Linked DNA regions of Methylicorpusculum oleiharenae. The protein of the gene in region 2 interacts with the protein of the main gene of each other region in a pairwise test. Links are inferred from orthologs where the notes say so. Each region holds a gene or a part of one and is shown on either strand. Other genes may lie near its edges.

What was found.
Region 1: the proteins of rlmKL (region 2) and typA interact in binary tests that used the Escherichia coli proteins (3 or more experiments, as listed by UniProt). The link is inferred for Methylicorpusculum oleiharenae from one-to-one orthologs.

Annotation. Positions count from the first base shown.
Region 1 is NZ_WUTY02000001.1:1,090,100-1,106,789, forward strand. The notes cover bases 4,599-7,536. They hold typA (translational GTPase TypA), read left to right. Parts: upstream 4,599-5,127; coding sequence 5,128-6,945; downstream 6,946-7,536. Other genes in these bases: GO003_RS05145 (class I SAM-dependent methyltransferase), read left to right, coding at 4,599-5,007; hisB (imidazoleglycerol-phosphate dehydratase HisB), read left to right, coding at 7,226-7,536. Also shown: GO003_RS05130 (MraY family glycosyltransferase), read left to right, coding at 1-895; GO003_RS05135 (polysaccharide biosynthesis protein), read left to right, coding at 1,022-3,010; GO003_RS05140 (LysR family transcriptional regulator), read left to right, coding at 3,509-4,429; more of GO003_RS05145, read left to right, coding at 4,417-4,598; more of hisB, read left to right, coding at 7,537-7,819; imidazole glycerol phosphate synthase subunit HisH, read left to right, coding at 7,832-8,500; hisA (1-(5-phosphoribosyl)-5-[(5-phosphoribosylamino)methylideneamino]imidazole-4-carboxamide isomerase), read left to right, coding at 8,560-9,294; imidazole glycerol phosphate synthase subunit HisF, read left to right, coding at 9,297-10,070; hisI (phosphoribosyl-AMP cyclohydrolase), read left to right, coding at 10,070-10,462; GO003_RS05180 (phosphoribosyl-ATP diphosphatase), read left to right, coding at 10,455-10,775; Sec-independent protein translocase subunit TatA, read left to right, coding at 10,809-11,027; Sec-independent protein translocase protein TatB, read left to right, coding at 11,036-11,356; twin-arginine translocase subunit TatC, read left to right, coding at 11,349-12,122; GO003_RS05200 (GDSL-type esterase/lipase family protein), read right to left, coding at 12,147-12,752; GO003_RS05205 (pteridine reductase), read left to right, coding at 12,759-13,490; folK (2-amino-4-hydroxy-6-hydroxymethyldihydropteridine diphosphokinase), read right to left, coding at 13,507-14,007; and 5 more genes. UniProt on the Escherichia coli protein: A 50S ribosomal subunit assembly protein with GTPase and nucleotide-independent chaperone activity, required for 50S subunit assembly at low temperatures, may also play a role in translation.
Region 2 is NZ_WUTY02000001.1:942,740-952,339, reverse strand. Bases 6,683-9,600 are described here. They hold rlmKL (bifunctional 23S rRNA (guanine(2069)-N(7))-methyltransferase RlmK/23S rRNA (guanine(2445)-N(2))-methyltransferase RlmL), read right to left. Parts: upstream 9,284-9,600; coding sequence 7,082-9,283; downstream 6,683-7,081. Other genes in these bases: GO003_RS04450 (FKBP-type peptidyl-prolyl cis-trans isomerase), read right to left, coding at 9,379-9,600; yccX (acylphosphatase), read right to left, coding at 6,816-7,088; GO003_RS04465 (cytochrome P460 family protein), read right to left, coding at 6,683-6,712. Outside these bases: GO003_RS04495 (bifunctional acetate--CoA ligase family protein/GNAT family N-acetyltransferase), read right to left, coding at 1-216; GO003_RS04490 (DUF5765 domain-containing protein), read left to right, coding at 1,148-1,876; GO003_RS04485 (cupin domain-containing protein), read right to left, coding at 1,927-2,250; GO003_RS04480 (HvfX family Cu-binding RiPP maturation protein), read left to right, coding at 2,542-3,183; protein-methionine-sulfoxide reductase catalytic subunit MsrP, read left to right, coding at 3,186-4,127; GO003_RS04470 (FHA domain-containing protein), read right to left, coding at 4,169-5,830; more of GO003_RS04465, read right to left, coding at 6,191-6,682. UniProt on the Escherichia coli protein: Specifically methylates the guanine in position 2445 (m2G2445) and the guanine in position 2069 (m7G2069) of 23S rRNA. Methylation occurs before assembly of 23S rRNA into 50S subunits.

The DNA.
Region 1 (16,690 bases), 150 kb from region 2 along the record:
TGCTACTCCAAGAGGCGGCGGTTTAGCTGTTGTAATTGTGTTTTTGTCGGGAATTGGCGGGTTGGCTTTAACGTATTCACCCGAATTTAATCCAGCTTTCATACCCATATTGATACTTGCCGGCACATTGGTGGCTGGCATCGGGTTTTGGGATGATCACCGTCCTTTGTCTGCTAAGTGGCGTTTTTTGGTGCATTTTCTGGCGGGAACGGGCGCATTGCTTTATTTACCTGAACTGCCTGTGATTCACTTTTTTTCGTTTGCCTTAAAAAGCCAGGTAGTTTTGTTTTTGCTCTATGTATTGATGCTGGTTTGGATTTTGAATCTGTATAATTTTATGGATGGGATCGACGGTATTGCGGCCGTTGAGGCACTTACAACAGCTGGTTCGGCTGTTTTGCTGTTGTGGTTTCAAGGCCAGATAGATTGGGTATTGATCCCTTTATTATTGCTCGTTTCCGTAAGCGGTTTCCTGGTGTGGAATTGGCCTCCGGCAAAAATATTCATGGGTGATGCCTGCAGCGGATTTTTAGGGTTTGTGTTAGGTTTGCTGGCCATTATGACCTCAATAAATGGGGCTTTGAATATCTGGTGCTGGTGGATTTTATTGGCGGTATTTATAGTGGATGCAACAACAACGCTGATCATACGAATGTTAAGAGGTGAAATTTGGCATCAGGCGCACAGAAGTCATGCATATCAAATTTTATCCAGGCGCTTGGCCTCGCATAAAAAAGTGACTCTTGGCGTGTTGTTAATCAATATTTTCTGGCTGTTACCCTTGGCTTATTTAACTTTGAAAGTTGAGGTATGGGCGCCATTAATTTGTTTGCTGGCAATGACCCCTTTGTTTTTTTTAGCATATACAGCGGGTGCCGGGACGACGAATGATTGATTGAGGTTTTGTGCAGTTCTACCGATTGTTAGCTTTGCTTGGAATTCCAAAGCATACATTGGGCGGTCAGTTTTAAACTTTTAATGATAAGGAAATGAGTGATCTTTTTATGATAATGAATTGAAAATGGAACGGCTAGCTTATTGGTTTCTTATGCTGTCCCGGCCCAAAAAGGCAGTCATCACGATGAGTGCGGATGTGTTTTTTTCGGTCTTTGCGCTGTGGCTGGCTTTTTCGTTAAGACTCGGGGTGTTTTATGTGCCCACGGATCATATTTGGATTTTGTTTGTTTTAGCACCGTGTACTGTTATTCCTATTTTTATCAGGATGGGTTTATACCGGGCAATTATTCGTTATATCGGGGTTAGGGCACTCGCGACCATTACGCAAGCCGTTACGCTTTATGCTTTGATATTTGCCGCATTGGTTTTCCAATTAAGACTCGGTCTTGTTCCTAGAACTGTCCCGCCATTGAATTGGCTACTCATGTTGTTTTTTGCCTCGGGAAGCCGGTTCATGGCGAGGTGGTGGTTTGGCGATTTATATGCCCGTCTTACGGCAAATACTGAAAAGGAAAATACCCGCAGAAAAAATGTCATCATTTACGGTGCAGGGAGCGCCGGCGCACAGTTGGCGGCAGCATTAATCAATGGCAGAGAATATAGGCCAGTTGCGTTTATTGATGACGACAGTAAATTGCATAAGCAAAAAATCAATGGAATAAGAATTTATCCTCTAAGTGCGCTGACCTACTTGATTGAGCGCCATAAAGCTGCCGATTTGTTATTGGCTATTCCTTCTGCGACCAGAGCCCGGAGAAGCGAAATAATCTCACGATTGGAACCTTATCCTGTTCACGTCAGAACAATGCCTGGCATGGCCGACATGGCGCAAGGCAAGGTTACATTTGATGAGCTGCAAGAAGTTGATGTTGCTGATTTGTTGGGCAGGGATGCTGTAACGCCGGATCCCCTACTGTTGACAGCTAATATTTCCGGCAAAGTGGTGATGGTAACCGGTGCCGGGGGCTCGATTGGATCTGAATTATGCCGGCAAATCTTTGCCCTCAAGCCGTCCGCACTTATCCTGTTTGAAATGAGCGAATTTTCGCTGTATGAACTTGAAAAGGAACTACTCAGCAGCTTAACTCGTTTGAATGCGCAGCTTCGCATTGTGCCGGTCTTAGGTTCGGTGCTTAATCAAAAGCGGGTGGAGAAAATTTGTACGGTATTCGGTGTTCAGACTATTTATCATGCGGCCGCCTACAAGCATGTGCCAATGGTGGAAAAGAACCCGGGCGAGGCGGTGTTAAATAATGTATTTGGTACGTTAAGCCTGGCTAAGGCCGCAATTCAGTCAAAAGTGGAGACATTTGTGCTCATCTCCACAGATAAGGCGGTAAGACCCACCAATACCATGGGGGCAACGAAGCGCTTTGCCGAGTTAATATTACAAGCGCTGAGCGTGGATAATGTTGAAAATCATAAAATACGTTTCACAATGGTCAGGTTTGGCAACGTATTGGGCTCTTCAGGGTCAGTTGTGCCTTTGTTCAGAGAACAGATAGCACGAGGAGGCCCCGTTACAGTTACTGATTCCAGAATAATCCGGTATTTCATGACGATTCCTGAAGCCTCTCAGCTGGTTATTCAGGCAGGGGCTTTGGGGCGGGGTGGCGATGTATTCGTGCTTGATATGGGCGAACCTGTCCGTATTCTGGATCTTGCCAGGCGGATGATCCATTTGAGTGGGCTTACAGAAAAAAACAATACCCAGCCATCAGGTGATATAGAGATTGTGTTTACCGGATTACGGCCCGGCGAGAAGTTGTATGAGGAGCTACTGATTGGCGAGAATGTTTCTGAGACAAGTCATCCCCGCATTATGCGTGCGCAGGAAGAGATTGTGCCGTGGAAAATGCTAAACCAAAAACTGCAGGAATTGGAGAAAGCGACTCTGGCAGATGATTACGAACAGGTTAGAAAGATCTTTAAGGATGTTGTGTCGGGTTTTGCGCCACAATGCACCATAGAGGATTGGATTTGGACTGAAACGACCGGCAAGCTGTCCGGGGTAAATCAGTTAAAGATCCGCAAACTAAATCAGATCAACTGAATATCAGGCCAAAAAAAACCTCCCAATGCTTTTTGCAGCAAGGGGAGGCGAAAGATCAAGCAGAGTTTATGAGGAGGAACTGCTTGCAGGTACTACACCAGAAGGTAAAAAACATCTCTTTGATTAAATATTCCCTATTTAGGGTTTTAATCCATACTATCAAGTTTTTAATTTAGGTCTTATAAATTTAACCTGGATAATACTGGGTAAATCAATAGTTTCTAGTTCGAAATGGCTGCTAAGAAAAAAAACGATCAATCAACACTTGCTGGCTACTATACAGACATATAATTTGCTTACAATAGTCCAAAAGATAAATGGATTGTTTCTTGTGATTAAATAAACCATAATGTCAATAAGTTTTTATGGTTTTTGTTAACTTGAAACGGTTTAAGCTTAAAGGTTTAAAATTTGTGTGCCGCTGAGAGGTTTAGTCTGAATTGCTAGCCGCAGAAATTAAACTTTGGCTGGACTGATCTTTAAATTTAGGAGTGGAATTTGGATAAGCTAACGAGCATGACTGTTTTCGTAAAAGTAGCAAAAGCAGGAAGTTTTGCGGGTGGTGCTCGGGATCTGGGAATTTCCAGAGCTATGGCGACAAAACATATTATGCAATTGGAAGGCCATTTAGGTACACGCTTATTCAATAGAACAACGCGCAGTCTAAGTTTGACTGAAGTAGGCGGTTCTTATTTGGAGCGTTGCCAGCAGGTGCTTGAGGAAGTCGAAGAAATGGAAGCTGCGGTGACACATTTGCAGACTGAGCCCCGAGGATTACTTAAAATAAGTGCGCCACAGGTCATTGGTGCAACTCAAATCGCACCGGCTATCGCTGAGTTTCTTAAATTGCATCCCGATTTATCGGTAGAAATGATTTTACAGGGGAATATAGGTGATCTGATTGATGAAGGCATCGATATGGCAATACATTTAGGTGGCGTGGAAGATACCAGCATGATTGCCAGGAAACTTGCCAGTTCGCCTTTGGTGATCTGTGGTTCACCGGCTTATTTTGAAAAACATGGAGAACCAAAATCACCGGAAGATTTGGCCGAGCATAGCTGCCTGATCAACTGGGCCATACCCCCAAGAGACCAATGGCGATTTAAAGGTGCTTATGGCGACTTTATGGTTAAGGTTTCCGGGCGAATCCAGTCAAACGTGGCAGACCCGATTCGGGTTGGGGCAATTCAAGGCCTTGGGTTGGTCATGCTGCCCAAATATATTGTTGGCCGAGATATTGAAAAAGGTAAATTAAAACCGGTCCTTGAAGAATATGGATTGGATCCCCTGGAAATTCATGTCATTTACCCCCATCGTAAATATTTGTCGGCAAAAGTGCGGCGATTTTTGGACTTTCTTCAAGATTGGCTACCTCATCGAATAGGTATTGAAGGCAATAGAACGTGGAGTCAGTAGCTGTCAAATGGGATCGTACCTATGCTGATAGTGATCCTGTCAATGCTCAACCCTGTGCAGTATTAGCCGAAAATAGTTATTTGTTACCCGGTGAAGGCTTGGCTTTGGATTTGGCGTGCGGACTGGGCGGAAATGCCTGTTTTCTGGCAGCGCAGGGACTGATTACAGAAGCGTGGGATTGCTCGGGTGTCGCACTGGCTAAATTAAAACAGTATGCCGGGTCAAAAAAGCTTAACGTTTCTGTGCGACAATGTTTTATCGGTGCAGAATGTTTTGTACCCTCCCGTTTTCATGTCATAGTAGTCTCAAGGTTTCTTGACCGGACTCTGTGTGATGCGATAATAGCGAGCTTAGTGCCGGGAGGTTTGCTCTTTTATCAAACATTTACTCTTACCAAGGTGAATGAGAAGGGTCCATCGAATCGAGATTTTCTGTTGGAAAATACAGAATTACTCAAGCTTTTTGCGCCGTTAGATGTGCTGTATTACCGGGATAATCAGCGTATTGGCGATACTTCACAAGGTCTTAGAAATGAAGCTCAATTTATAGGGCGGAAACAGCTTAAGTCTTTAGATTGAGGCAAAAAACTGTTTGAATAGTCAAGACCAATAAACAGGCATTAACACACAAAGGAATAGCTGAGCTAATGCCTTTAAAAAATCATATTTTAATCAACACAATACTAGAGTACATTTTAAGTGATCCAACAATTAAGAAATATTGCAATCATTGCTCACGTAGACCATGGCAAAACAACCCTGGTAGATAAGTTACTGCAACAATCGGGGACTTTCAAAGACCATGAAAAGATTTCTGAGCGGATGATGGACTCTAACGATCTTGAGAGAGAGCGCGGAATTACGATTCTGGCGAAAAATACCGCAATTGATTGGGAGGGATATCACATCAATATTGTGGACACCCCGGGCCATGCCGACTTTGGCGGTGAAGTTGAACGGGTACTCTCAATGGTAGACTCGGTCCTGCTTTTGGTCGATGCCGTGGATGGTCCTATGCCGCAAACGCGTTTTGTGACGCAAAAGGCATTTGCATTGGGATTGAAGCCTATCGTGGTAATCAATAAAATTGATCGCCCCGGCGCTCGTCCTGACTGGGTTGTTGATCAAACCTTTGATTTATTTGATCGTTTGGGTGCAACTGATGAACAATTGGATTTTCCTATTATCTATGCTTCAGCCTTGAACGGTTATGCAAGTTTGGAATCTACTGCTACCGAAGGTGATATGACGCCCTTATTCCAGACGATTGTTGATAAAGTCAGTCCGCCTAATGTTGATTTGGAAGGTCCTTTCCAAATGCAGGTTTCCAGTCTGGATTACAATTCCTATGTGGGCGTTATCGGCATTGGCCGGATTCAGCGTGGCGCTGTTAAGTCAAATATGTCACTGACATTGATCAATCGCGAAGGCGTGACGCGCAAAGGACGTATTTTGCAAATATTCGGGTTTCACGGTTTAGAACGAGTGGAAGTGCCTGAAGCAAGAGCTGGCGACATTATCGCGTTTACCGGAATTGACAAGCTGGAAATTTCGGAAACCTTGTGCCATCCTGATGCGGTAGAGGCTATGACGCCACTGTCTGTGGATGAGCCTACCGTGACCATGACGTTTCAAGTCAATAATTCACCGTTTGCCGGTAGAGAAGGTAAGTATGTCACCTCAAGGCAGATTCGCGAGCGCCTGGAAAAAGAACTGCAGCATAATGTGGCGCTGCGTGTAGAGGATACAGAGGATCCCGATAAATTCAAAGTATCCGGTCGCGGCGAATTGCATTTGTCCGTATTGATAGAAAATATGCGACGTGAGGGATTTGAGCTGGGAGTTTCCAGGCCGGAAGTCATCATCAAGGAGATCGATGGCGTAAAATGTGAGCCGTTTGAAATGGTGACCATTGAGGTGGAAGAAATTCATCAAGGCACCATTATGGAAAAAATGGGTGACCGCAAAGGCGATTTACAGAATATGGTGCCGGATGGTAAAGGCCGGGTCCGTTTGGAATATATTGTGCCTTCAAGAGGCTTGATCGGTTTTCAATCCGAATTTTTGACCGCAACGTCAGGATCAGGCCTTCTTTATCATGTGTTTGAAAATTATGGGCCGCTCAGACCGGGAACAGTGGGCAAACGTCAACGTGGCGTGCTAATCTCAATGCTGCAAGGAAAAGCCGTCTCGTTCGGTTTGTTTAACTTACAGGAACGTGGCGATTTATTCCTGGTACACGGTGATGAAGTTTACGAGGGAATGTTAGTGGGCATACATTCGCGAGCTAACGATTTGGTGGTCAATCCTACCAAGGCCAAGCAGTTGACGAATATGCGAGCATCCGGAAGCGACGAGGCGTTGACATTAAGCCCGATTCAAAAATTTACGCTAGAACAAGCTTTGGAATTTATCGATGAAGATGAGTTGGTGGAAGTAACACCCAAATCGATCAGGTTGCGCAAAAGGCTACTGACCGAAAATGATAGAAAGCGGGTATCACGTTCAGGCGTATAAAAATGCGGTCTGGTATTTTAAATTATTGGTAATTGTTTAGCGTGGTTTGGGTTGCGTTCATTTCGCAACTCAACTTTTGAGACCATGGTTTTGAAATGTTGGGTTGGCTGTCGCCAATCGTAACCTACGCTGAATAATTTCAAAAACTAAATACAAATAATGATAAGAGTTGTACAGCAGAGAATTGAAAAAGTTTGTTGTGCATACTCTCAACATAATAGACAGCATCTAGAAACTTTCATAGTAGAATGTTTGGATTAACCTTTAGTCTATAGTTGTTATGGAATCACGCACCGCGGAAATCGAGCGCAACACGCTTGAAACGCAAATAAAAGTTAAGATTAATTTAGATGGAACAGGAAATTCATCCTTTTCAACGGGTATTCCTTTTCTAGAACACATGCTGGATCAGATTGCCAGACATGGCCTGATTGATATGACCATTGAAGCAAAAGGCGATTTGCATATTGACGATCATCATACTGTCGAAGATATCGGCATCACGCTGGGCCAGGCTTTTGCTGCCGCGCTGAGTGACAAAAAAGGCATTTATCGCTATGGACATGCTTATGTTCCTCTGGATGAAGCATTATCCCGGGTTGTGATCGATTTTTCAGGCCGCCCCGGCCTCGTTTATGATGTCAAATTTCCCAGAGCCAGCGTTAGCCGTTTTGATGTTGATCTTTTCCGGGAATTCTTTCAGGGATTTGTTAATCATGCGGGTGTTACCTTGCATATCGATAATTTGAAAGGGGTCAATGCACACCATGTTGCTGAGACCATATTCAAAGCAATGGGACGCGCCGTCCGTATGGCCGTAGATTTAGATCCACGTATGGCGGGCATTATGCCTTCTACCAAAGGCGTTCTTTAATTTCACACTATTATGTCTTCAGTCGCTGTCATTGATTATGGAATGGGTAATTTGCATTCCATCGCTAAAGCTCTGCAACATGCAGATTCCCAAATTGATATCAGTATCACGAATAATCATCAGACCATTCTTGATGCGGATCGCATTGTCTTTCCCGGTGTGGGTGCAATCGGCGATTGCATTCATGCATTACAGGAAAACGGTCTTACCGAGATCATAAAAACAGTTGCAGGCGATAAACCTTTTCTGGGAATTTGTCTCGGCATGCAGGCATTGCTGACCGATAGTGAGGAAAGCAGCGGTGATTCGGATCAAAACTGCGAACTCAAGACGCAAGGTTTAAATTTGATTGCCGGACATGTCGTCCGTTTTCCTGAGCACTTAAAAGACCAGGATGGAAACACATTAAAAGTGCCGCATATGGGCTGGAATCAAGTCCATTTTAATGTCCATCCATTATGGGAAAACATCAGTCAGGCGAGTCGTTTTTATTTTGTCCATAGCTATTTTACGGTCCCTGATGATAAATCAGTGATCTCGGCCACGGCCGATTACCCAGAGGCGTTTGCCTGTGCTTTAGCGCGCGAAAATATATTCGCGGTTCAATTTCATCCCGAAAAAAGCCAGACGGCAGGTCTTCAGCTTCTGCGCAATTTTTTACATTGGGATGGGCGTGTTTAACCTAAGTTTTGTCCGGTCACCTTTCCGGCATTCAGTAAGATCTTTAGGAAGCTATTATTATGTTGCTGATACCTGCAATTGACTTAAAAGAAGGAAAATGCGTACGCTTGCGGCAGGGCAGGATGGACGAAGATACGGTTTTTTCAGATGATCCGGTAGCTGTTGCCGGTAAATGGGTGGAAGCCGGAGCCAAGCGGATTCATTTGGTTGATTTGGACGGCGCATTTGCCGGAAAACCAAAAAATGCGGCTGTCATCCATCGTATAGTCCAGGCTTATCCGGAACTTCCTATTCAAATCGGGGGCGGTATCCGCGATGAGGATACGATTCAAAGCTATCTCGATGCAGGTGTTCAATACGTGATTATAGGAACTAAAGCGGTCAGCGCGCCGCATTTTGTAAAAGATGTTGCGATTGAGTTTCCCGGTCATATTATTGTCGGTCTGGATGCAAAAGAAGGAAAAGTGGCGATTGATGGTTGGTCCAAATTATCGCATCATGATGTGATTGATTTGGCTCAAAAATTTGAGGCAGACGGTGTCGAGGCCATTGTCTACACCGATATTACAAGGGACGGCATGATGAACGGTGTCAATGTAGAAGCCACCGCAAAATTAGCCAGGTCAATCAACATTCCAGTTATTGCTTCAGGCGGTATCACGGATATCAGGGACATTCAAGAGCTGGGCAAATATGTCAGTGATGGAATCATGGGTGCCATAACCGGCCGGGCAATATATGAAGGAACTCTTGATTTTGCCTCCGCTGCACTGTTAGCCGAGACATTCGATTAGTTATGGGCTTAGCAAAACGCGTCATACCTTGTCTGGATGTTGATAATGGCCGAGTGGTCAAAGGTGTAAAGTTTGTCGATATCAGAGATGCCGGTGATCCTGTTGAAATTGCGAGACGTTATGACCGTGAGGGCGCAGACGAACTGACCTTTCTCGATATAACGGCCACTCACGATAACAGGGAAACGATTGTTCATGTCGTCGAACAAGTAGCCAGTGAAGTATTTATTCCTTTGACCGTGGGTGGGGGCATAAGAACCCTGGACGATATCCGGCGCATGTTGAATGCAGGTGCTGATAAGGTTGGTATTAACAGTGCAGCGGTATTCAATCCGGATTTCGTCAGGCAGGCTGCGCAACGATTCGGATCACAATGCATTGTTGTTGCAATAGATGCGAAAAAAGTCAGTGGTCTACACGAAGCCAACCGGTGGGAGATTTTTACTCATGGAGGCCGAAAAGGAACCGGTATCGATGCGGTTGAATGGGCAAAGAAAATGGTTGATTATGGCGCGGGTGAAATTTTATTGACCAGTATGGACAGAGATGGCACGCGTGAGGGATTTGATCTGATCTTGACTCGTGCTATCAGTGAAGCGGTTTCTGTTCCGGTCATCGCTTCAGGCGGAGTGGGTAATCTGGAGCATCTTGCTGAAGGCATTATGGAAGGTAAAGCCGATGCGGTTTTGGCAGCCAGTATTTTTCATTTTGCTGAACACAGTGTGCTTGAAGCCAAGCAACATATGGCATCACGCGGCATTGAGGTGCGTTTATAGTGACAGGCGATTGGTTGGATGAAATACGCTGGACCAGCGAAGGTCTGATACCGGTCATCGCCCAGCAGGCCGATACCGGAAAAGTGTTAATGTTTGCCTGGATGAATCGTGAGTCGCTGGCATTGACGGTCGAGGAAGGCTATGCGGTCTATTGGTCCCGGTCAAGAAACCGGCTTTGGCGCAAAGGCGAAGAATCCGGGCACAGACAGAAAGTCATTTCACTTTACCTGGACTGTGATGAAGATGTTATTTTATTAGCCGTTGATCAGCACGACGGTATCGCCTGTCATACCGGGCGGCACAGCTGTTTTTACAGAAAACTGGTCGATGGTCAATGGCAGGCTGTTGATCCGGTACTAAAAGACCCTAAAGCGATATACAATCATGAATGATGTTTTGCAACAATTAGCCGATATACTGGAACAGCGCAAACAGGCGACGGAAGAAAAATCTTATGTTGCCAGCCTCTATGCAAAAGGTTTGGACAGTATTTTAAAAAAAATTGGTGAAGAGGCTACAGAAACGGTTATTGCCGCTAAAAACGGTGATAAAGAGCAAATTATTTATGAAACAGCAGACTTGTGGTTCCATTGCATGGTGTTGCTGGCTCAACAAGGTCTGGGGCCGGAGCAGGTCCTGCAAGAATTACAGCGGCGCTTTGGTTTATCCGGATTAGAGGAAAAAGCAAAACGCAAAAAAAATTAACATCATTTCGGCATAAGCCAATTCGGAGTCAAAATGGGCATCAGTGTTACTCAATTACTCATAGTTTTAGTTATCGTCATTGTGTTGTTCGGCACAAAAAGACTGCGCAATATCGGTTCAGATCTGGGCGGCGCCATCAAGGGTTTTCGTTCAGCCATGAAAGATGGAGAGGCTGGAAAAAACCTGCCGGATAAAGATGACGAAGACGATATCGTCAGTCATGTCGAATCAAAAGATGACAAAAAAGTTTAGACAACATTATGTTTGACGTTGGTTTTTGGGAAATTTGCATGGTGGGTTTGGTCAGTCTGCTAGTGATTGGGCCTGAACGACTCCCCAAGGCTGCGCGGATTGCAGGCTACTGGCTGGGTAAAACACGCAGTATGGTCGCGGCTGTCAAGGCTGAAATCAAAGAAGAATTACAGGCTGAAGAGATTCGGCAAACCTTGCGGGAACATGCGTCACTTGAAGATCTGAACGAAACTATTTCAGAAGTCAAACAGGCTTCCCAAAACCTGAAAGAATCAATTGATTCCGTTCCCAAACAATTGAGCGGAAAAACAAAGCCTGTCGATGAGTAAACATACTTTTGATCATCAAGAAGAACTGCCTTTCATCTCGCATTTAATCGAGCTACGAAATCGGATTTTAAAAGTCGTTCTTTCTGTTCTGGTTGTGTTTCTGGGTTTAGCGACCTATGCAAATCAGATATACAGTTATCTGGCCGGACCGCTGTTAAAGCATTTGCCAGAAAATAGCACGATGATTGCGATTGATGTCGCATCCCCTTTTTTCACTCCGTTTAAGCTGGCGTTGGTTCTTTCGGTATTCATAGCAGTGCCTATTATCCTGTATCAATTCTGGGCTTTTGTGGCGCCGGGGTTGTATAAGAACGAACGGAAAATGATCCTGCCGCTGCTTGTTGCGAGCACATTTCTGTTTTACTTGGGCGTGGCTTTTGCCTATTTCGTCGTTTTTCCGTTGATTTTCGGGTTTTTAACGGCCGCAGCACCGGAAGGGGTTGCGGTAATGACGGATATCAGTAAATACCTGGATTTTGTGCTAACCCTGTTTTTTGCTTTCGGCATTTGCTTTGAAGTGCCGATATTCACCATAGTTCTGGTTTGGACAGGTTTGACATCGCCGGCTGATTTAGCCGAAAAGCGTCCTTATGTGATTGTTGGGGCTTTTATTATCGGGATGTTGCTGACACCACCCGATGCAATATCACAGACCTTATTGGCTATTCCAATGTGGATGTTGTTTGAAGTAGGCCTATTGTTCTCGCGTTTATTCGTACGCAAACATGATAACGACTTGCAAACCACGACCGGGGAAGATGAGTGATTATTTAGTCAAACAACTTCACATTTATTCTTCCGATATAAAAATCAAATTATGCAGTGATTCTGCCAGCTTTTCGTTACCTGTTTCGTTGAGGCGCAAGGTATCGGCGGTCAGCGCCGGGTCCTTCATCAAATCAGGTACTAAGTCCAATTCGACGGGCACATTCTGGCGAGTCGCGAGTTGCTGATAGAACGATGCGCTGAAACCGCTTTGAGGATGAGAAGGCAGTCCGAGAAGCAACACTTTGATATTGCGATTTTTGATCTCGATGATCATTGCTTCCAGGTTAGTTATCGTTTCTTCATGCTGAATATTATTCTGCATGTCACTGCCTCCGTGAGCCAGAATAACAAGATCGGGGTGCTGCTGATCCAGCAATTCGATGAGTCTGGCAATTGCATCGCGAGTCAGTTCTTTAGTTTTACCGCCATTGATTACTGGAAGCAGAGTGAGCTCGCTAAGAATATTCGGGTAAGCATTCGGGTCGGTAAGTGTTGTGCCGTAGGTCAGATTGTCCCCAAAAGCCAGAATAGTGGCATTTCTCGGCAGACTTATAGAAGTCAACTGAAAGTGTGCGCAAGCAGTCAGCAGCAGGCAGATTAAAATAAAAGAATTTTTTATGGGGTTCATAGGCTTATGCAAAAAATTGTGCTGATTACCGGTGCGGCCAGGAGAATAGGAGCAGTCTGTTGCCGGTTGTTACATCAACAGGGCTTTAATATGATTTTGCATTATAGGTCTTCGGGTGATGATGCGCGAAACCTTTGTGCTGAACTGAATGATCTTCGTCCCGACTCTGCAGTGGCTTTGTCCGGTAATTTATTGGATATGCAAGCTATTGATGCTTTGGCCAAGGAGGCGGTAGCCGTGTGGGGGAAGCTGGATGTGTTGGTAAACAATGCATCGTCTTTTTATCCCACACCTTTGGATTCGGTGACTGAGAGCGCTTGGGAGGATTTGCTGGGCACAAATTTGAAAGCGCCTTTTTTCCTGGCCAAGGCTTTGCTGCCGGAGCTTCGCTGCCGCCAGGGCTGCATTGTCAATATTGCAGACATACATGCTGAGCGTGGCCTGGAGGGTTATCCTGTATACAGCATTGCTAAGGCGGGATTAGTTGCTATGACCAAGGTGCTGGCTAAAGAGTGCGGCCCTGAAGTCAGAGTCAACACCGTTTCTCCCGGAGCGATATTATGGCCTGAATACGACAGTACCGAAGCCGAGCAAAAGAACATTATAGAAAAAATTCCACTGGGTCATTGCGGGAAGCCGGAAGATATTGCACGGGCAGTGAAATTCCTTATTCAAGATGCTGATTATATTACAGGGCAGGAGATCAAGATTGATGGAGGGCGGACGCTGTCTTGCTAAGCGAACTTTATTGGTTTTAAACAGTGTTTAACCATTCAGGTATGACTTTCTGTTGATCAATGCGGCGTTTATCAAAGCTATCCCATATTTCAGCATAAGTACGATGACTGATAGGGTGACGGAGGTCAGGCGCAATTTCGGCAAGCGGTTCCAACACAAAAGCATAGTCCTCGATTTCAGCGCGAGGGATTTGCAGGCGGCCATCATTAAGTATCAAGTCATCATAAAGAACAAGATCGAGATCCAGCGTTCTTGCCGAGAATTTTTTACTATCTCGGCATCGGCCGTGATTTAATTCAATCTCTCTGAGACGCTGAGCGACGCTGTTTACATCCAGGTTTGTATTGAAACCGACAATCAAATTGTAAAAATCCTCGCCTTCAAAGCCCACGGCCTTGGATTGGTAAACACTGGAAATCAGTAATTCACCGAACAGTTGTTTTAGCGCATGTAGGCTGGAGGGGATATTGATATCCTTATCAATGTTGCTGCCAATGCTTATGAAGCAAAGAGCCATGTTATTGATGTCCTCGTTCGATAATTATGCCAACGTCATTAGCGCCACGAATAGCGCCTTTTTTATTCAGCGTGATTTTAACCCGGCTGATATTAAACTCGTTCAGAATTAGCTGAGCTATCTCCTCAGTTAATTTTTCGACCAAAAAAAACTGGCTTGATTCGACGAAAGCGATCACGCGTTTCGATACGGTTTTGTAATCGAGCGTATAGCTAATGTCATCGGTTTCAGCCGCTTTTTTTATGTCGAAGGCCATTTCAATATCAAGAACCACTGTCTGTTTTGTGGTTCTTTCCCAGTCATAAATGCCAATGATTGTTTGTATTTCCAGCCCGCCTAAAAAAATAATATCCATTGTCTTTTCCGGTTATCATGTGCGCTTTAAAAAAGGTAAGTATCAGGGAATTGACTCTGGGTTACAAGTTTGGCGTTGTCGAGAGGTAAACAATGTTTGAATGGTCATTTATTCCATTAGCTTATTTGGCGGGTTCGATTTCGAGTGCGATTTTGGTCTGCAAGCTAATGGGTTTGCCGGATCCACGTGATCAAGGATCGGGCAATCCAGGTGCAACTAATGTGATGCGGATAGGGGGTAAAAAAGCAGCGGCCATTACCTTGCTCGGCGATTTGTTGAAAGGTTTGCTGCCGGTCTATTTTGCAAATCTGTTGAATGTATCTCCAGAGATTTTGGCAATGACCGGGCTGGCTGCATTTTTAGGCCATTTGTACCCTGTTTTTTTTGGTTTTAAAGGGGGAAAAGGGGTGGCAACATCAATAGGTGTGCTGCTCGGTTTTTCATGGTGGTTAGGTTTGATTTTTATGGCAATCTGGTTTTCCATTTACAAGATTTCAAAAATTTCCTCTTTGTCAGCATTAGTTGCCTCAACCATTTCTCCTATCGTAACCTGGTACCTTACCAAAGAAATATATCTGTTGTTAGCCGCTCTAGTGATGACAATTATTTTGCTTTGGCGTCATAAAAGTAATATCCAAAGACTGTTAGCCGGGCAAGAAGCTTGACGTTTTATTGTCCACTCCGGGCAATTCGTTGATAGGCCAGCGAGGCCTGGCCTGAATGCATAAGTCGTCGTGTTGGTCCGCTAAAAACCTTTGGCAGCCTGCGTAGGCTACCATGGCTGCATTGTCGGTACAAAACTCAAACCGGGGGAAATAAATGGCAGCATTTTCTTTTTTTGCCATTGCCGTGAGTTCATCGCGAATAGTGGCATTAGCACTAACGCCGCCGGCAACAACCAGCTTTTTCAGCTGGGTCTGTTGGAGTGCGCGTTTGCACTTGATGCTTAAGGTTCCGGCTACGGCTTTTTGAAAAGCAAAAGCAATGTTGGCTTTATCCTGTCCTGTTTGAGATGTGCTGAGTAAGGTATTCATCGTGAATGTTTTTAATCCGCTAAAGCTAAAATCCAGGCCTGGCCTATCGGTCATAGGTCTGGGAAAGCTATAAACAGGCTGGCCTTGCTCTGCCAATTTGGCTAGTCGGGGACCGCCTGGATAGGGCAGGCCCAGCATTTTAGCCGTCTTGTCGAAAGCTTCTCCTGCCGCATCATCCAGGGACTCACCCAATAACACATAGTTACCCAAGCTTTTAACGGCTACCAGCAGGGTATGTCCGCCTGAAATCAGTAATGCCAAAAAAGGAAAATCGGGCGGGTCTTTTTCCAGTAAGGGAGCTAAAAGATGTGCTTCCATATGGTGAATAGCAATAGCAGGGATGTCCAGGCTCCATGCCAGACTGCGAGCGGTGGTTGCACCCACAAGCAGCGATCCCATGAGTCCTGGTCCGGCCGTATAGGCAATGCCGTTGATGTCATGTTTATCCAGGTTTGCCTCATTCAGGCATTGGTTTATCAAAGGTATCAACTTTCTAATGTGGTCCCTGGAAGCCAGTTCCGGAACAACGCCCCCGTACTCGCTATGCATCTCAACCTGGCTGTAAACAAGGTGATGACAAAGGCCTAATTTCGAATGATAAATTGCAACGGCAGTTTCGTCACAGGATGTTTCTATGCCTAGAGTGTACATATTTTTGAAATAATTAATAAAAAATGTATAATTGAGAGTTTCCTTGTGTCAGAGACTCTTTAGGGGTCTTATTTTTCGATATTATTATACAGGTTAGTAAAATGCCGTCAGTTAAAGTAAAAGAAAACGAACCATTTGACATCGCAATCCGCCGCTTTAAGCGTGCGTGTGAAAAAGCAGGCGTTTTGTCTGAAGTGCGTCGTCGTGAATTCTATGAAAAACCCACTGCCGAGCGAAAACGCAAAGGTGCAGCAGCGATAAAAAGACATTTGAAAAAATTGGCTCGTGAGCGTTATGCACTGAAAAACTTGCGTCGCGGACGCCCACAAATTTAATCTTTTGCGGGAGCAGGCTAGATGGATTTATTAAAAGACCGGATCAGGGAAGATATGAAGGCCGCTATGAAAAGCGGAGCCAAAGTTAAGCTAGGCGTGATACGCTTGATTATGGCTGCAATTAAGCAGCGCGAAGTTGATGAAAGAATAGAATTGGATGATGAGCAGGTTATTCTTGTGCTGGACAAGATGGTCAAGCAGAGAAGAGAGTCAATTCGACAATTTCGTGCCGCAGAAAGAATTGATCTTGCTGAAATTGAAGAGGCCGAAATTGTAGTCATACAAGACTATTTGCCTCAGGCCTTGAC
Region 2 (9,600 bases):
CAATTCAATTTTTTCAGGTATTGCAGCCAAGTCAGGATAGGCTTTTAAGCCGCAGATCGTGTCGCGGTTCGGATTGACGGGATAAAGCCCGCCGCTAAAGCCGGCCTCTTGCATGTTGATCATGATCCGGTGGCCCACGCTTTCAGGCCGCTCCGTAGCCCCTACGACAGCGACGCTTCTAGGGGTGAAAAATGGACTCAGGTAATGGGGACCCATACAATTGCTCCAGGAGTTAAAAAAGTCGGTTATGATTAAAAGGTATCTTTAAATCATGGGGAATGGATAATTTTAAGCATAAGGGTTTGTCCTCCTGTCAATTGGAGTCAAACAGAAACTTTTGGCATTTGCAAAAGCTTAAATTAGCTATATCAGTTTTGGGATAATTCCTGAGAATTACTCCTTACATACTGAAAAATTGTTTGACTTTATTAAAGGTTCAGGATGAGCCTGTCGAGGACTGCCGTGAACCCCTCCATGGGGGCTAAACGGCAGCGTTCTCTGCTGCCGAACATCCTCGCCAAACGTACCCGCATCCTCTGATGCCAGACATTTTTTTCGATCAGATAGGAGTAAAGAGAGCAGTGGATCTGCCAAGTATAGTTATAATTTTGGTGGTAAATAAGCAGATCGTTATGTTACGGCTGAAAGTATAACATTAATATTTTTTATATGATTTGCCGCGAGTTGTTCCCGGTTGTTCCCAATGAAAATTTGTTGCCGGTAAGGTTCTGTATTGTAACTACTCGCCCGCTTTGAATTATAGGCGTAGGTGCTTGATTTCAAAGGACGCGTAAACACGTCCCTGTAGCTCTCTGCAACATCCCTGTTGCAGAAGCCTTTTCAATCAACCACCTACACCCAATAAAATTGGAGGAGGTGAGCAGATACCCTGTATTTTATATAAAATGCCTTGCTGATTTTGGTTAATTTACGTTGCTAAAAAAACCGCAGGAAATACCTACGTTGTTTAAGAAGTCGATGAGAGCGCGCGCCCGCTCATCAAAAAGGTATAATTCCGTGTTAGCGGTAATAACCTGAACAATCCAAAACAAATCAAAAATAGTTGAATATGTGCAAATTAACCAAATAGCCTGCATCTAGCAGATGAAGGTGAGCTGATTTTTTTTACTGACTGATGAGATTTTTTATGTGTTTTAGTGCAAATATGTCTTTGGGACTCGGTATCGCGGGGCTGGTTGCTTCAAGTCTAACAATCATGGATAAGGAAGAGGCTTTTTGGGTTCGCTTCGCTAGAGCTTATGCGATTTTTCATTTTTCTTTGATGGAATTTATTCAATACTTTGCTTATCCGGTTGCGGACCAATGTGGTTATGGGACCAATTTATTGTTGAGCGAATTATCTGCTTACCATATCAGTTTACAGGCGTTTGCCATTATGCCGGCTTTAGCAACCTATTCAACCGATAGAGATGCTCTTAAGAAAGCGGCAATGATAGGCACTTCAATGAGTATTTGCTTTTTGATGTTCACGCAATTGCCCAATGATTGGCAGTTATTTGGTATTGCGCCTAATTTTATCGGTAAGATGTTTTCATGTTTGTTCATGGGGCAGTATCACATCGGTTATGCCATTTCAAGCGCCTTTGGACTGATTGTTACCCATGGCTCCTTATTTGCGTTGGCATTCAGCGGATTTCTTTGGGAAAATAACTGGAAAATTTCATCCTACCATTTGGTGATGGCCATCATGACCTTGTTTATGCCGCAATGGTTACTCGGTGTTTCAACGGGAGAAGCGGCGGCAATCTATTGTTTTTACTCAATTCCTATTACAGCCAGTTTTATGCCTGCTTTCAAAAAGTATTTTGAGGCTCAGCCGAAAAACCAGTCTGTCTATAGTTATGAAAATGAATAGAACAGGCTGAAGTAGAGGCGTTGAATCAGCGCGGGGCGGGGGCGATTTATTTAGCGAGCTTTCCAGTGGATAGCCAGCCAAATAGTCAGTTCATCCGGCGATGTCCACTCAACCCGGTGCTTTTGATGGGCAGGTATCAGCAGATAGTCTCCCTTTACCAGTTTTAGCGGTTGAGTCGACTCTTCATAACGCAGCAACGCTTGGCCCTGCAGTATCAATATCCATTCGTCATGGCTTTGGTCGTACCATTCTTCATAAGGAGTGATATGACCATTGGATATGATGCGTTCAATTTTGATAATGTCGTTATTCATCAGATTTTCGATAATTTCCTCGGGTATTTGGGCGGGGATGTTGGCAAAAATATTTGTCATATTGATTTCCTGGCAATAAGCCGATTGACACAGCAATCACTTGGGGTTTTACTGAGCATTAAGAGGTCAGTTGTTTGAAATAATTGTCATTATTCAGCGTAGGTTGAGTTGCCTGCTTTTTCACAACCCAACAATTACCGCCATGGCCTTGAAATGTTGGGTTGGCTATCGCCAACCGCAACCTACAAGGTGCATCACTTTTGTTTTGGTGCTCCGCTGAATAAGTTACAAATAATTTACTATAAAGTCAGTCAGGTGGTTCATAGAACTGAATTTTTAAGGGGATAGGCGATGAATTTGAAAGAGATTGACTATAAGCATCTATTCGAAAGATGTCTGCAGAGTACACATCTGTTTAATAACTGGTTAGATAAATCACGTTATGTTGATTTTATTGTTTTATTGGCATTACGTCTTTATCTTGTCCCTGTTTTGTGGATGGCAGGATCAAAAAAGTTTATGAATTTTACCGAGACTGCCGAGTGGTTCGGTAATAGCGACTCGGGACTGGGATTGCCTTTACCTTATTTGATGGTATTTTTGGTAGCATTGATAGAAGTGTTGGGCGCTGTTTTCCTGCTGATTGGCTTTAGTGTTCGGGTTATTTCAATTCCGCTGATGGTCATCATGATAGTTGCAGGCGTTATGGTGCATCTTAAAAATGGCTGGCTGGCTATCGCAACAGGGTCAGGACTTTTTGCAACAGACAGAACGCGCTCAGCCATTGAAAGTTTGGAACAGGCAAAATCAATTTTGCAGCAATTCAGTAACTACGATGTATTGACAGAAAATGGAAGTTTCGTTGTCTTGAATAACGGAATTGAATTTGCGGCGACCTATTTTATTATGCTGCTGGTTTTGTTTTTTTACGGTGGTGGCCGTTATGTTTCAATCGATTATTGGCTGTCAATGCGTTACAAACAGGATGAATGATGATAATCAAAACGAAAGCCGCAATTCCTGAGCGAGAAGTTACCGATCAACGTGTTTTTGCTGCACGCAGGGCCATTATTAAAGCCGCCGCCGGAGCGGCTACTCTCTCTTTTCTGCCGGGCGAATCAGTGGCGGAGCAAAAAAAATATGCCAAAGTGCCGATAGGGCCTTATTCTGCTGATCTGAAGCCCAATGATTTTGAAGATGTTGCCGGTTACACCAATTACTACGAATTTTCGACGAATAAAACAGATTCAAGTGTGCTTGCCCAACGGCTGACGACGCGTCCATGGACGATTACCGTGGAAGGTGAATGCGAAAAGCCGGGAGTATTTGATCTGGATGATATTCTCAAAAATAATCCACTGGAGCAGCGTATTTACCGGTTCCGTTGTGTTGAAGCCTGGTCGATGGTTGTACCCTGGATAGGTTTTCCGCTAGCCGGTCTTTTAAAACAGTTTAAGCCCACCTCAAAAGCCAGGTTTGTTGAATTTACAACGCTTTATAACCCCTTCGTAATGGTTGGGCAGAAAAGTAAAGTGCTGGAATGGCCTTATAAAGAAGGCTTGAGAATTGATGAGGCGATGCATCCACTGACGTTAATGGCAACCGGGATGTATGATGACGAATTGCCCAAACAAAACGGTGCGCCACTGAGATTGATTGTGCCGTGGAAATATGGTTTCAAAAGTATTAAGGCGATCGTAAAAATCAAATTTCAGGAAAGCATGCCTCAAACCGCGTGGAACAAAAGTGCGTCTAATGAATACGGGTTTTATGCCAATGTCAATCCCAGCGTACCTCATCCTCGCTGGAGTCAGAGCCGTGAACGGGTCCTGGGAGCAGGCGTTTTTACGCCTAAAAGAGCCACCGAACTTTTTAACGGATACGGCTCGGAGGTGGCTTCGATCTATGTGGGTATGGATTTGAAGAGCAATTTCTGAGTAATCCAGCGTTACCGGTCAGATAGTTTGACAGCGGCTAATTATGGGCTTGCATTAAACAAAGGAGGATTGAATTTAAATCCGAAATGCTGCGGATCTTCGCCTATTACGGCAGCGGAAAAAATATAAAACACATAGTCTTTGGTTTCTTTCGGCAGTTCATATTGCTGAAGAAATTTCCAGAAGTTTTTCTCGCGTGGGTTATCCGGCATTCTATTAATCATTCCCTTCACCCGGTTATCACCGTAGTTGTAACTTGCCATAACCAGTAATCCTGAGGCTTGAGCCTCTGTGCTGTAGATATACCTCAAATATTTTATACCGGCTTGCGTGGCTTGATTAAAATCGAAGCGGCCGTCCAGTTCATCATACTCTGGCACGTTTGCCAAAGGTCCCGGTTCAACGCCGTATTGCTGCGCCGTACTTGCCAGCAGTTGCCAGGCGCCTTTGGCAACGCCATATTTAGTTTCCGGGCCAATTGCATAAGTATCGTAATTACTTTCCTGAAGGGGTAAATAAATAAAATAGAGCGGCATCCCGTGTTTTTTGAGGGTGTTGATCACAATCGGCAGTAAACTGTTTTTTTCCAGTGTTTCTATCGCGTTTTGGATTCTTGACGAACTTTGCCAGTATTGAATATATTTTCTCACTTCAAGCACAAAGTCTTCAGGCAGTTCTAATTCGCTTTCCCCCAGTTCCCTGGCGACCTTCGCAATCAATTCTTCCTCGTATTGGGCTTTTGTTGGAAACCTTAAGCGTAAGGAGTTGGCTTCTTCAACATACTGGCGGTATTTGGCTTTCATATTCGCCAATCTTTCCCGGTCCTGAAGCATGCGTTTTCTTTCCGCAGCCAGTTTTTCCTGTTCCAATTTCAGTTGTTCCTGTTCGATCCTCAACTTTTCAGTACTGATGGCCCGCAGGGTCTTTTCCAGTGTTTCCGCACTTTCTTCTAGCCTGATATCGGCCTGCGATAAACCGACTTCCAGCATTTTGATGTCATAGAACATGTCAATCGCCAGTGTGCGGGCATTGTTCAGAGCAATCTGCTGATAGGCTACCAATCCAGCGGACAACAAAAATAAACTTCCTAAGACCCCTATAATTTTTTTATAACCCTTTTTTCGAACGACCCGGTCTTCATGGATCAGCTTGCGAACCATCAATGTATAGTCACCCATATCGTCTGCCGCTTCCTCGGCGAGTAAGCGCGCTTTGATGTGGTCTTGAGATAAATTTCGTGCCGCATGGCTCTTTTCAACAGGCAAAGGTTCAGCAAGTAAGACTTTAACTTGCGTCTGATCGGCATTCTCAGCGTGTTTTGCCAGTTGGATTTTTAGTTGAATACCGGAAAGACCCACTGCAACAGAGCAGGGCAGATTTAGTTTTTCTTTTTGTTGAATCAGTCTGCCGTTGATATAAAGGCCATTCGCACTTTGCAGATTAAAAATCCACCATCCGCCGTTTTCCCATTTAACTTCCAGGTGATGACGGCTGACCACATCGCTTTTGATAACAATAGAATTATCCAACGAACGGCCTGCCGTAAATCGGCCGGAAAATGAGTAGGTGGCAATGGTTTCACCCTGAGAGCCCACCAAGCTTACATTTAGCGCGTCCGGTTTAAATATCACGGTACGATCTTCGTCAACCACTGCGGCGTTGGCCGATAAAGTGGGTTTAATAACGGTTTTGTCGTCATTCATGGCTATTTACCGGATTTGCAGTGGGGGTTGTAACTACCTATTAGCACACGTCGAAAGTTATTACAAAAGTTTCGAGTTTATAGCAGCAATTCCCGGTTTGATGATAAAAAAGGGAAGGTGTAAGCTTTGCGGGGATGTCGGGCCGTCAAGCTCCCATGGATGGGTTTACGGAGTTCCTAGCAAGGCTTACACCTTTCCTCAAAGCAACATTAAAAGCTCAAACTGTGAATCGCTGGAGCTTATAGCGTTGTAGTTACGATGACATGAGGCTTTCACCTGTCCGCAAATACTGTGCTTCCGTGAGAATGGCGGTGCATTAGGCTATCGCTAATGCACCATTTGGCCCTGTCATTTTTAGAATTAAGGCAGTTTGACGGGTCGGGTAAAAACAAAGTCTGACTCTTTTGCGCTGGTATGGCAGCTATGGCATTCATGGTCAAACTGAGCGTTCGTTCCGTAGGGTTTTTGATCCTTTCCTACCCAGCGCGCATAGCCCCAGCCATCATTGGCCTTAAACTTTTTGCTGTCTTTAAACATAAATTCAATATGTTCTTTATCGCCAGGAACTGTAGCGGCCGGCCAGAGCGGATGTTCGCTGTCCTTCCATACCAGTTTGGCCAGGATTGTGCCGTCCGGCCAAGGATTGGTTTGACCGCTACGGGCCGCCTTGATCGCTACACTATTACCCAGAATGACCCGTAATGAGTTTTTATCGGTTCTATGCGAGATGCCTAAAACCGGCCAGTCCTTATAGTTTTTTGGAATTTGTAAGCCGTTAGGTGCTGGCTGAGTATTTGTTTGTTCACTCGCAACCGGTTGTGCAAATGCGAACATCATGGCAGGTATCAGCCACGGGAAAAGCCACTTGGATTTAACAGACATAAGGATCCCCTCGTGTAAATGGTTCATTGAAAAGCCGGTAGAGCGCTTCGGTAATTAAGTTTTAAGCAACCGTACGATAACGGGGTAAGCCGTGTCCGGCGGATTAACTCACATTGAAACCGGGAGGAATAGCTTCCCCGTTCAGTGATTCAGTTTCAACATGATCAACACGCGCAGTGATGGGGCCTTTGTAGCACCACTTGATCAATTGATCAACGGCATCTTCTGAGCCTGATGCAACGATTTCAACTCGGCCATCGGAAAGATTTTTCGCATACCCTGTAATACCGAGATTCTTGGCTTTCTTTTGGGTAAAGGCTCGAAAATAAACGCCTTGCACTCGCCCTGACACCAATATCCTGACTTGTTTTAGCATTTTTGAATTCTCCAGCAATAATGGATTTTTGGATTTCTGGCAAAATCATCCGGCAGTGTTGCTGCCGATATATCTTCGATCACCAGTCCCGAGAGTGCCTCATGGTCCATTTTAAAGCGTCGAAAGTTAGTGGAAAAATAGAGTACACCCGTCGTAGCCAAAAGCGCTGCGGCATCTGAAATCAATTCTACATGATCGTTTTGAATATCGAACACATCTTCCATCCGTTTTGAGTTGGAAAATGTAGGAGGATCCAGAAATATGAGATCGTATTGCCGTTTTTTATAGAGCCGGTCCGCTTCAGTCTGTAACCAGGTTTTGCAATCGGCCTGAATAATTTCGTGGTTGCCTTTTATGCCATTCAACGCCAGATTTTTCTGAGCCCAATCCAGGTAGGTTTTTGACATGTCGACGGTGGTAGTCGACTGAGCGCCGCCCATTGCCGCATGAACCGTAGCGCTCCCGGTATAAGCAAACAGATTCAGAAAACGTTTGCCTTTGGCTTCCCGCTGAATTCTGGCACGGATCGGCCTGTGGTCCAAGAACAAGCCCGTGTCCAGGTAATCTTCAAAATTGACCAGCAGTTTACATCCCGCTTCTTCAATGACATGAAACCGGCCTTGATCGCCCTGCTTTTCATACTGATCCTTGTTTTGCTTTTTACGCCTGATTTTCAAAAAAACCTGATCAGCGGGAATCGAAAACAGCTTGGGTATTTCTGCTATAACGCTGGCCAGCCGCTGATCGGCTTTGTCTGGGTCTATCGTTTTTGGCGGTTCATATTCCTGAACATTAATCCAGGTTTTATCACCTTGGTATAGGTCAACTGCGACAGCATATTCCGGCAGATCTGCATCATAAACGCGATAACAATGAATATTCTGCAGCTTTGCCCATTTCGTCAGTTTTTTAAGGTTTTTTCTTACCCGGTTGGAAAACATTTCAGCGCTGTTGTCGACTGATTCAGACGGGGTGTTTTGAGCAAGTTGAAACAGCTTTTCTTCTCTGTTTTTGGGCTTCGGTATAAAGAACGCAGTCTCATCCACTGTAAGGCGCAACAGTGTGCATTCCAGGGCTCCATTATAAAGTGTGATGGGTTTTTGTGAGCGTATGCCCAGCCTGAAGCCAAGTTCTGAGTTGCTGATAATCAGTGCGACTCGCCAGCCTGTAAAGCGGCTTTTTAATATATCGCCGAATTGCCGGTAAAGTTCGGATGTTGAGTCCTCATCCCCCAAGCGTTCGCCATACGGTGGATTGCACACCAGCAATCCCGGTTGCCAGTCGGCTGCGGGCTCTGCATCGACAATGTCACGGCGTTCGACATGAATTTTCCGGCTCAAGCCGGCGTTATCGATATGCGTCAATGCCGCATTGATACTTTGGCTGCTTTTATCAAAACCGGCAATGACCGGCAGTTTTTCAATGCCGGTGTTTTTGCGTAATTCCGCTTCACTGAGCAAATTTTGCCATAATGCGGCGTCATGTTTTTTCCAGCCTAAAAAGCCATAATGCGTTCTCAGCAAGCCGGGCGCATAATCAGCCGCCATCATTGCGGCTTCGACCAGTAAGGTACCTGAGCCGCACATCGGGTCTATCAGTGTACCGTTTTGTTTGGCTATGTCAGGCCACCCAGCGCGCAGCAGGATGGCGGCGGCCAGATTTTCTTTTATCGGCGCCTTGACTTGCGTATCACGATAGCCCCTTTTATGTAAGCTTTCTCCGGAAAGATCCAGGCTCAATTGCGCGTTTTCGCCATTCAGATAGACATTGATGCGTATTGTCGGTTGTTCCGTGTCTATATTGGGGCGTTTGTTGAATTTGGCGCGCATTTGGTCGACGATAGCATCTTTGACTTTAAGCGCACCAAAGTGCGTGTTGTTTATTGCTTTGGAGTTTTTGGCGCTGAAAGTCACCGCCATTGAATCGTCCGGTTTCATATGTTCGAACCAGTTGATTTGTTTTACGCCGTTATACAGATCATCCTGATGGTTGACAGGAAAGCTGCTCAGTACCAGTAAAACCCGGTTGGCAATTCTAGACCACAGGCAGACCCGGTAAGCGGTTTCCAGTGAGCCTTCAAAGGCAACACCGGCTACTGTTAACTTGGCATCAGTTATACCTAATTGTTTAAGTTCCTCAGCCAGAATCTGCTCCATGGCTTTGGGTGTAGTGGCAAACAATTGAAACGTATTCATATGCTTGGGGCTGGGCAATGGTTTGGGCAAAAAAAAGCTCAAGGTGAAGTTGATTGCCTTGCACCTTGAGCTTTTCTGTATGTGAGTCCGACGGTTTATTCGACTTTAATCAGCTCGATATCGAAAATCAAAGCGGAATTAGGACCGATTTTAGGGCCGGCTCCTCTGGTTCCGTAAGCTAATTCAGCAGGAATGTAGAAACGGTATTTTGCCCCTTCTTTCATCAGTTGAACGCCTTCTGTCCAGCCGGCAATCACTCTGTTTAACGGAAAAGTAGCAGGTGCACCGCGGCTGTATGAACTGTCAAACTCAGCGCC